DNA from 2 places in the Arthrobacter sp. 10T416 genome. Region 2 is predicted to be linked to the other one. Evidence: riboswitches for the same ligand, from Rfam matches in the RefSeq annotation. Region 2 holds a riboswitch; the other holds the start of a gene.

Region 1 (4,236 bases), on a different contig from region 2:
GGGCGTTCCTGGATGGCCGGGTCACCTACCAGCTGATGGCCGACTACTGGCCGACGGCGGACCAGGACCCGGACAGCTCACCGCGGGAGGTCGAGTTTGCCCGGATCTGGCGTGACATGCCGAAAATCGTCTACTCCCGGACCCTCCGGGAAGCCGGCTGGAACACCACGGTGGTGCGCGACGTCGTTGCGGAGGAGGTGCTGGCGCTCAAGGCCGAGCCCGGCGGGGACCTGGCGCTCGGCGGCGCGGAACTTGCAGACACTTTCCGCCGGCACGGACTGATCGACGAGTACTGGATCTTTGTCCATCCCGTCCTGCTGGGCCGGGGTAAGCCGTTGTTCAAGCCTGCGGAGGGCAGGACGGCAATGGCCCTCGCTGAAACCCGCAGGTTCGGCAACGGCGTGGTCCTGCTGCGGTACGGCAGCTAGGCGTTCAAAACACCAAAAGGCCGGCGGCCGGGTGCCCGAGGGCAACCGGCCGCCGGCCTTGGAAAGAGGCCTTGCGCGGTAATTAGGCGCCGGCGCGGACGAACGTCACGCTGCCGGTGGCGGTGAGCCACGACAGGGGGTGCTTGATGGTCTGGTTGCTGCCGTTCATGCCACCACTGATGGCCTGGCCGTCGCCGGCGTAGATGGCCACGTGGCCGGACTGGACGATCATGTCGCCAGGCTGCGGGGTGCTGACAACCTTGCCGTAGTTCATGAACTGCTGCGGACCAAGGTCGCCCACCGGGATGCCGGCTGCGCCCAGGGCCTTTTCGACCATGGCGGTGCAGTCCTGGGTGATACCGATCTGGCTGTAGGCGGCCGAGAGCATCGCGGCGTTGACTCCGCCGGCTGCCGGGGCAGGTGCGACTGCAGCCTTTGCCTGGACCGTGATCTGGGGTGCGGCCGGAGCCTGGGCAACCACAGGGGCGGGGACGGCGGCGGGAGCCGGTGCCGCAGCCACGGGCTTCGGCTGTTCGATGACGGGTGCCGGCGTGGTGGCGACTGCCGGGCGGTCGAAGCTGATGCGCACGGCGGAGTCCGCCGAGACGGGCGCCGAAACCTTGCTGCCGACGTCCACGGAGGATGCCGGGGCGGCGTCACGCTCGGCCGGTGCGGTGGCGGCGTTGGCGGCCATGCCGCTGGTGAGGACCAGGCCGGAGGCTGCGAAGATCACCGCGGCCTGGCGGCCGATGGTGCCGGACTTGACCGAGAATGCTGAACCCCGCCCGGCGGTTGCGTCGGAGCGATGGCGCGCAGAAGTAATGCTTGAAGACATGAATGTTGCCTCTCCCAATGCCTGCGAGGTGAGCTGTCGGATTCGGATGGGAGGCACCCGGCCGCGGGCCCGTCTGAAACGGACGCTGTGCGGCTTCACCCCAAGACCCGCTAAGAGCGCAGGTCGAAAGTGGTTTCCCCGTCTCTGCCAGATGGTTGCATTCGGATCCCGGGCCGCGGCAGAGTTAGGCAATCGGCTCGGGAGCGCCCGTATCGGATACAAACAGGCACCCATCAACGGTAACGACTCCGCGCCGGATTGTCACATTCAGGTAACGGGACCGTGTTGTGGCGGCAAAATTTTCCTACGTCCGGGTGCCCCGCCGCGCATAGGATGAAGGCATCCAGCGTTCCCGGAGCGGAGGCCCGAACATGACCAGTCCCTGTGTGGCAATCTGCCAGCTGAGCGACCAGCCCCGGGAGGATTTTGATGTCAACACCGAATTGCTGGTCCTGGAAGGAACCGAGATCCATGTCGGCACCTGGGACGCCGAGCCGCGTGACGGGGGCTTCGATGTGCACGTCCTGAACGACCGGGTGGACGCGCTGGGGTTTATGGTGGTCACGGACTGGCAGTTCCTGGACGGGAAAGCCTACGCCGTGGTGGAGCGCCGGCCCGGCACGTAACCGCTCTTCGCCTTTTCCGTACCGCCCGTTTCGACTGCTTCCCGGACCAGCCCGGCGTCGTCCGCGGTCCCCGTCCGGGCCAGCCCCGCCTGCCGCTGCCAGCGGTCCCAGTCGCCGTCCCCGGCCCGGAGCCCGCGGAGCGGGGCCAGCAGGGCGGCCCGCCGCAGCCAATCGTCCGGATCCTGCAGCCAGCGGCCCAGCACGGCCTCCGCGCGGGAACGGTTCTGGCCGGCGAGGCCTGCGGTGAGCGGCCCGACGACGTCGGTCGCCAGCGGATCGGCCAGCTCGCGCAGGCGCGCGGTCCGCAGGAAACCTTCGATCCGGGTCAGGTCCGAGTTATCCAGCACCGGAAGGCGGGACTGGAGCAGGACGACGGCGGCGAACCGGCGCTCGAAGACGGGCGCCTCCCACAGTTCCGAGCAGAGGGCGGTGATGTCGTCATGGCTTAGGTTCCGGTACCGCCGCAGTGCGTCCCGGACCGTTCCCCGGATGGCCCCGACGGATGAACCGTAGCTTGCCAGCCCGGTCCCGAAACGGGCCCGGGCCTCCTCCGCCCGCTGCCACGAGCCCTCCCGCTGCAGGGCCGAGTCAATGAATTCACCGGCTTCGCTCATGGGTCCATTCTGTCGTGCCGCCGCCGGGGTGTGCCGCCGCTGCGGTGCGCCGCGCGGCGGCCGTGGCCCGTCTCAGCCGGTGACCAGCCTGGTTGTCCGGTTCCAGGTCAGCCGGCCCCGCTGGAAGTCCGAGGCCCGGCCGACGGTGACCGCGTACTCATCCGTGGTGGGGTACCCGAGCCGTCCGCTTTCCCTGCCCAGGGCAGTCCAGCGGCCGCGGATCGCGCCCAGGACAAAGTGGGCGCCTGTCTTCGCGGTCCAGTAGATGGACGATCCGGACGAGCCGGCGAAGTGGTTGTAGCGTCCCAGCCCGTCCGGGGTGCGGGTCTCGTCCTGCGTCGGATAACCGAGCGGGCCGCGCTCCCGGCCCATCGCCGTCCACTTGGCCCGGATGACCCCCACAATGTAGTGCGCCCCGGTGGCGGGTGACCAGTAGATCGAGGCCCCGCCCGAGCCGGAGAAGTGGCCGTACCGGCCGATCGTGTCCGGGGTGGTCAGCTGGTCAGTGGTCGGGAACCCGAGGATTCCGGCGGCCCCGCCCATGGCCTTGTAGCGGGCGTAGATGGCGCCGCCCACCCAGTGCGCCCCGGTGGCCTGGGACCAGCAGATGACGCCCTTGACGTAGTCCTGGCACTTTCCTGCCCCGACCGGGTACTCCAGGGTCAGCGACCTGCCCAAAACCGACCTCGGGTCGCCGGCGCCGGTCTGGTAGGCCTTCAGGGCGATGGGGTCATCGACGCCGGCCCCGGTGAGCATGACCTTCTGCGCGCCCTGCCCGTCGTCGGCGGTAATCAGGTAGTAGGTGTCCGCGGTTCCGGCCTGGCCGACCGCCGTGGGCTTGAACGTGACGCTCTGGTAGGCGGATTCACCCGCGGGGATCACGAGGCCTTCGGCGATGGGATTGGTGGTGGAGAAGACCCCGAGCGGCGCCTTCGCCTTGGTGATGGTCATTGGGATATTGCCGGTGTTCACAATCGTGAAGTCCCACGTGGCCGAGGTCCCGATCGGAACATTGCCGAACGCCAGGGACGGCGGGAGCTGCAGGTGGGCCGCTCCCGAGACGGCGGTGGCGTTCACGGGGACGGTCAGCGAGCCGCGGTTGGTGGTGACCACCAGCTGGTCAGTGACGGGGGTCGCCGTTGTGGGGCTGAACGTCACCGAGACAGGGACCGAGGTGAGGGGCTGGATGACCTGGCCCACCGCCGGAACCGTGGCGGGGTCGACGCTCAGGGATGCATTGGCCGGCAGGGTCACACCCGTAACGGTTGCAACGCTCAGGCCCGTGTTGACGACGTTGACCGTCTGCCGGCTGCTGGTTTGGGTCGGGACACTGGTGTAGGTGAGCGTCGCCGGAGTGGCGCCCAGGCCTTCCTTGGTTCCTATGGCATGGACCCCCAAAAGGTCCACCTCGCCGTCGGCCATGGTGACAGTCAGCGCCCCGTCCGCCTGTCCCGGGGCTGCCGGCGCGAACGTCACCGGAACCGTCAAGCTCGCCCCGTTCGCCAGCGTGCGCGGCAGCGCCAGCGTGCCAATCCCGAACGGAGCGGCCGCCGTGACGGTCTGAACCGTGACGGCGCGTGTGGCGGTGATGGTCACGGAGCCGGTCTTCACCGTGCCGACCTCAGCCGTCCCGAGGTCTCCGCTGGCGGTGCCCATCGCGGACGTGGTCGGCGCGCCGAACCCGATGATGTGGCCGTCCCGCGTCCCGACGTAGACCCGGCCGTTGTCGGTTG
Region 2 (4,236 bases):
TCACGGCCGCACCCGCCAGGGGCACGAGGGCCGGCTGCCCTGTGCATGGTCGGGCTATGGATCGACACCACAAGAGTAAACACGGATCGCCCGGATCACCGAATTTATTCGTCGCGGATCTATCGCGCCGCGTCCGGAGCGGGTCTCTCCCGACGGCGGTGGGGCCGTCGCCGTACATGGCAAAGGACCCCTGCCGCCGGGCAGGGGTCCTTTGAAATGCTGTGGCCGTAGGCCGGGGTAAGTCCTAGCCGCCGACGCGGATGAAGACCGGGCCGGAGCCGACGTTGACGCTGTACAGCGCGGTGGTTCCGCCGTTCCAGCCGCCGTGAACGGCCATGCCGTTGCCGACGTAAACAGCGATGTGGGCCATGCCCATGCCGCCGTTCTGGTAGTAGGCGAGGTCGCCCGGCTGAGCCTCAGCGGCGCTCACGGTGCGGCCCAGGGAGAGGTAGCCAGCCGGCCAGCCGTGGTAGTGGACGCCCACTGCGGCCAGCGCGTTGGTCACCAGCATGGTGCAGTCCTGGGACACACCGATCTGTGCGTAGGCAGCGGCGGCGATCGAGGCGCCCATGCCGCTGACGGCGGCCGGTGCCTTCGCGTCCAGCGATGCGGTGACCGCGGTGCCAGTGCCGGTACCCGTGGTGGTTCCGGCTTCCTGCACGTTGACAACCGGCTTGGCTTCCTCAACAAAGGGGGCCGGTGCGGTGGTGACTGCCGGCTTCTCGTAGGAGATGGCGATGCTGGAGGCCGCAGAGATGGTGGCCGGTGCGTTGGACTGTACTTCCGTGGCGGAAGCGGAGGTCGATTCGCGCTGAACATTGGTCTCGGCAGCGTTGGCTGCGATACCGCTGGTCAGTACCAGGCCGGAGGCAGCAGCGATAACCGCGGCCTGGCGACCCATACCACCGGCGTTGTCGCCGACGGCCTTAGCAATGACAGCCAGCGAGTTGGTCTTGGTGACCTCCGCGCGGTGGCGTGCAATGTTTGCACGAGTAGTCATTTAGTTCTCTCTTTCGTGATCCTTGTGTCCGCGCGCTTGACAGGCGGGACTGAGGACGCTCCGGCATCTTGGGGGTACGCCGGATCGCCCCGAAACGGGTTTCTTAGCGAAGGGTGTACTGCGAAGACGCGCCAAAAGCGGGAACTGCGTTTACTGATCCAGTCCGGGCGCCGGCAAGGGCAGCACGGAGCATGGAGTTCAGCGGGCTCATCTGAGCCTCGCTGGCGCGAGAACGCGCAGCATTGTGGCGTGAAGACACGAAAGTAGCCTCTCCCAATGCCTACGAGGTGAGCTGTCGGATTCGGATGGGAGTCACCCGGCCGCGCTGCTTCCTGGGAAGCTTTGCGACTTAACCCCTAGGTCTTCTTGCGAAGACCAAAATTGGTTCCCCCGCCCCTGCCAGACGATGTGATGCGAACGGACCTTGAGCGGTGGCAGAGTTAGGCAATCCACTCAAGAGCGCCAACTTCGGAGAAGTTGGCGTGCTTCATACGGTACAGCAGTTGGGACTCAATGTCACATTCAGATCACGGCGTGTCACAGAAATGCGAGTGGTCCCTCGGGTTGGCTAAAGCCAGCCCAGCGGGTCAACGACTTCCCCATTAACCATCACCTCGAAGTGGAGGTGGCAGCCGGTCGAGGCGCCGGTGGTCCCGCTCATCGCCACGACATCTCCGCGTGAGACCTGCTGGCCTACGTGGACATTGGATGACGACAAGTGGTTGTACGTGGTCTCCAGGCCATTGCCATGGTCGATCACGATGCGGTTGCCGCCCCCGTAGGGGTGCCAACCGGAAAAGGTAACGGTGCCGCTCGCCGCGGCGTGCACGGCCGTGCCGCACTGGGCGACATAGTCCTGGCCGCGGTGGAACTCGCCGACGGCCCCGGTGATGGGGCTGATGCGGTAGCCGAAGGGTGAAGCGGTGACCATCACGTCCAGCGGCGCGCCCAGGCTGCCTGCCGACGCTGCCCGGGTGATGGAGCCGGCCGACTGGGCGCTGAGCAGCTGCTTGAGCTTGCTGTCCGGATCGCCCTTGGTGGTCACGGCGGTGCGGTTGAAGTTGATTGCGGCTGCTGCGGCCTTGACTTCCGGCTGTGCCGCGGCGGAAACGGAACCGGACCGGGCCGTGTCGGTGGCCATCGCGGGGCCGGTGGCCGGCACGGCAACGGTGAGGACCAGACCGGTGGCAGCCAGGGCAATGCCGGCTTTCTGCCCGACACCGCTGACGGCGGCAAAGTCGGTCACCTGCCGGAACGGGCTGCGTCTGCCGCGGCGTTCGTCGCGGCGCGCATCGCGCGGGCGCTCGTCGTGTACGACGGCGGCCGGGCGCGGCTCCGGAGCGGGACCGGTCGCACGACGGCGGCCCCTGACGGTCTGGATGGTCAAGAAGGTTCCTCTCTGGAAAGCCTGCGAAGTTAGCTGTCGGATTCGGGTCAGAGAGTTCAAAGACCCGGTCCGCCGGTGCAAGCATTGAGGCGCAGGGGTGTCCAGGGACATTCCTGCGAAAGCGCTTGCCGCTAGCGGACTTCACCCCAAGGCTGCTGGTTCAGCAGCCGTTAGTGGTTCCCCCGCCTCTGCCAGAAAGGTGAATCGCCTACTGATCCGCTGGCAGAGCTCGGCTCCGGATCAGATAACGCTTGTGTATCGGTGCTAGTCATCAACTATAGGCGATTAAGGGACACGGTAATAATTCCGTTATCCGGCCTGTGCATAACTATCCGGCGTCCCCGCGGGCGTCCGGAGGGACGTAGTTACCCCAGCGTAACGAAGACGTGGGCCGCGACCTCGGGGGGCAGTTCGAGGGCCCCTTCGATGTCCGGAACGCGCACCGAGATGTACTCCCCTACCCGTTCCAGCGATACCCGGGCGCCGGGACGGATTCCGCCTTCATCGAGCTGGACCAGCAGCTCCGGCTCCACCTGGATGGGCTCGGCCAGGCGGCTGACGGTGATCCGCGAGTCGGCACCGTAGCCTGCCATGGCGTCAAGGAGGTTGACCACTCCACTTCCGCGCTCGGGCGCCGGGAGGCCGCCGAGGTCGGCAAGTCCGGGGATCGGGTTTCCGTAGGGGGACACGGTGGGGTGGTCCAGCATTTCGAAGATCCGGCGCTCGACGCGCTCACTCATCACGTGCTCCCACCGGCACGCTTCCTCGTGGACGTAGGCCCAGTCCAGGCCGATGACATCGGCGAGCAGGCGTTCGGCGAGGCGGTGCTTGCGCATAACCTCGATGGCGCGTTTCCGTCCCGTTTCCGTGAGTTCAAGGTGCCGGTCGCCGGAAACAACCACCAGGCCGTCGCGCTCCATGCGGCCAACGGTCTGGGAAACGGTGGGGCCGGAGTGGCGGAGACGTTCGGCGATGCGGGCGCGGAGGGCGACGATGTTCTCTTCTTCAAGTTCCAGGATGGTCCGGAGATACATCTCGGTGGTATCGATCAGATCCGTCATTCAGCTCAGCTCCTCGAGCGCCGTCCTTGCGTCTTTCCCACCGTACAGCCTGCAGGATGCGCCCTGGCTGGATCCGGCGTACGTCACGTTCAGCCTAGCCTATTTTGAATTACTCCGGATAATTCGCTGCCAGCGCTGCCCGGCCGCGACCGACCCCTGCCGCCGCGTCTCAGTGACCGGACTATGACGGGACAATTTCCCGCCCGCGCAGGGCCGTCGGGCAGAATAAATAGCGTCACGGCCGCCCCGGCGCCGGACCCGCCCAGCCACGCCACGCACCCAGCCGACAATTGGAGCCACTGTGAGCGACACCAGCATCACCATCCCCGCGAACCTGCTGCCACAGGACGGCCGGTTTGGCGCCGGCCCCTCGAAGGTCCGGCCGGAACAGATCGAGGCCCTTACCGCGGCGTCGGCTACGCTGCTGGGCACCTCGCACCGGCAGGCGCCCGTGAAGGACCTGGTGGGCTCGGTCCGGAGCGGCCTCAGCGACTTCTTCCGCGCCCCCGACGGCTACGAGGTGATCCTCGGCGTCGGCGGTTCCACCGCGTTCTGGGACATCGCCAGCTTCGGCCTGGTGGAGAACAAGGCGCAGCACCTCTCGTTCGGCGAATTCGGTTCGAAGTTTGCCGCCGCCACGAACAAGGCCCCTTTCCTCGCCGAATCGTCGATCATTACCTCGGCGCCCGGCACCCGCCCCGAAGCGCAGGCCGAGGCCGGCGTCGACGTCTACGCCTGGCCGCAGAATGAGACCTCCACCGGGGTCGCGGCGCCGGTCAAACGTGTGG

What was found. Region 2 has a riboswitch for cyclic di-AMP ahead of AC1DBE_RS06650 (M23 family metallopeptidase). Riboswitches for the same ligand answer to the same signal wherever they lie in the genome.
Region 1: linked by a shared signal. The riboswitch ahead of AC1DBE_RS02430 (NlpC/P60 family protein) and the one ahead of AC1DBE_RS06650 (M23 family metallopeptidase) in region 2 are both predicted to bind cyclic di-AMP.

The regions. Positions count from the first base shown of each region.
Region 1 is NZ_JBFTHI010000001.1:532,286-536,521, forward strand. Features, by position in the region: gene AC1DBE_RS02425 (dihydrofolate reductase family protein) at 1-428, shown strand, start outside; gene AC1DBE_RS02430 (NlpC/P60 family protein) at 511-1,263, opposite strand; cyclic di-AMP (ydaO/yuaA leader) riboswitch at 1,268-1,433, opposite strand; gene AC1DBE_RS02435 (hypothetical protein) at 1,635-1,889, shown strand; gene AC1DBE_RS02440 (DNA alkylation repair protein) at 1,856-2,503, opposite strand; gene AC1DBE_RS02445 (Ig-like domain-containing protein) at 2,576-4,236, opposite strand, start outside.
Region 2 is NZ_JBFTHI010000004.1:47,057-51,292, reverse strand. Features, by position in the region: gene AC1DBE_RS06655 (NlpC/P60 family protein) at 245-1,000, opposite strand; cyclic di-AMP (ydaO/yuaA leader) riboswitch at 1,264-1,441, opposite strand; gene AC1DBE_RS06650 (M23 family metallopeptidase) at 1,569-2,387, opposite strand; cyclic di-AMP (ydaO/yuaA leader) riboswitch at 2,391-2,607, opposite strand; gene AC1DBE_RS06645 (iron-dependent transcriptional repressor DtxR) at 2,753-3,448, opposite strand; gene serC (phosphoserine transaminase) at 3,750-4,236, shown strand, end outside.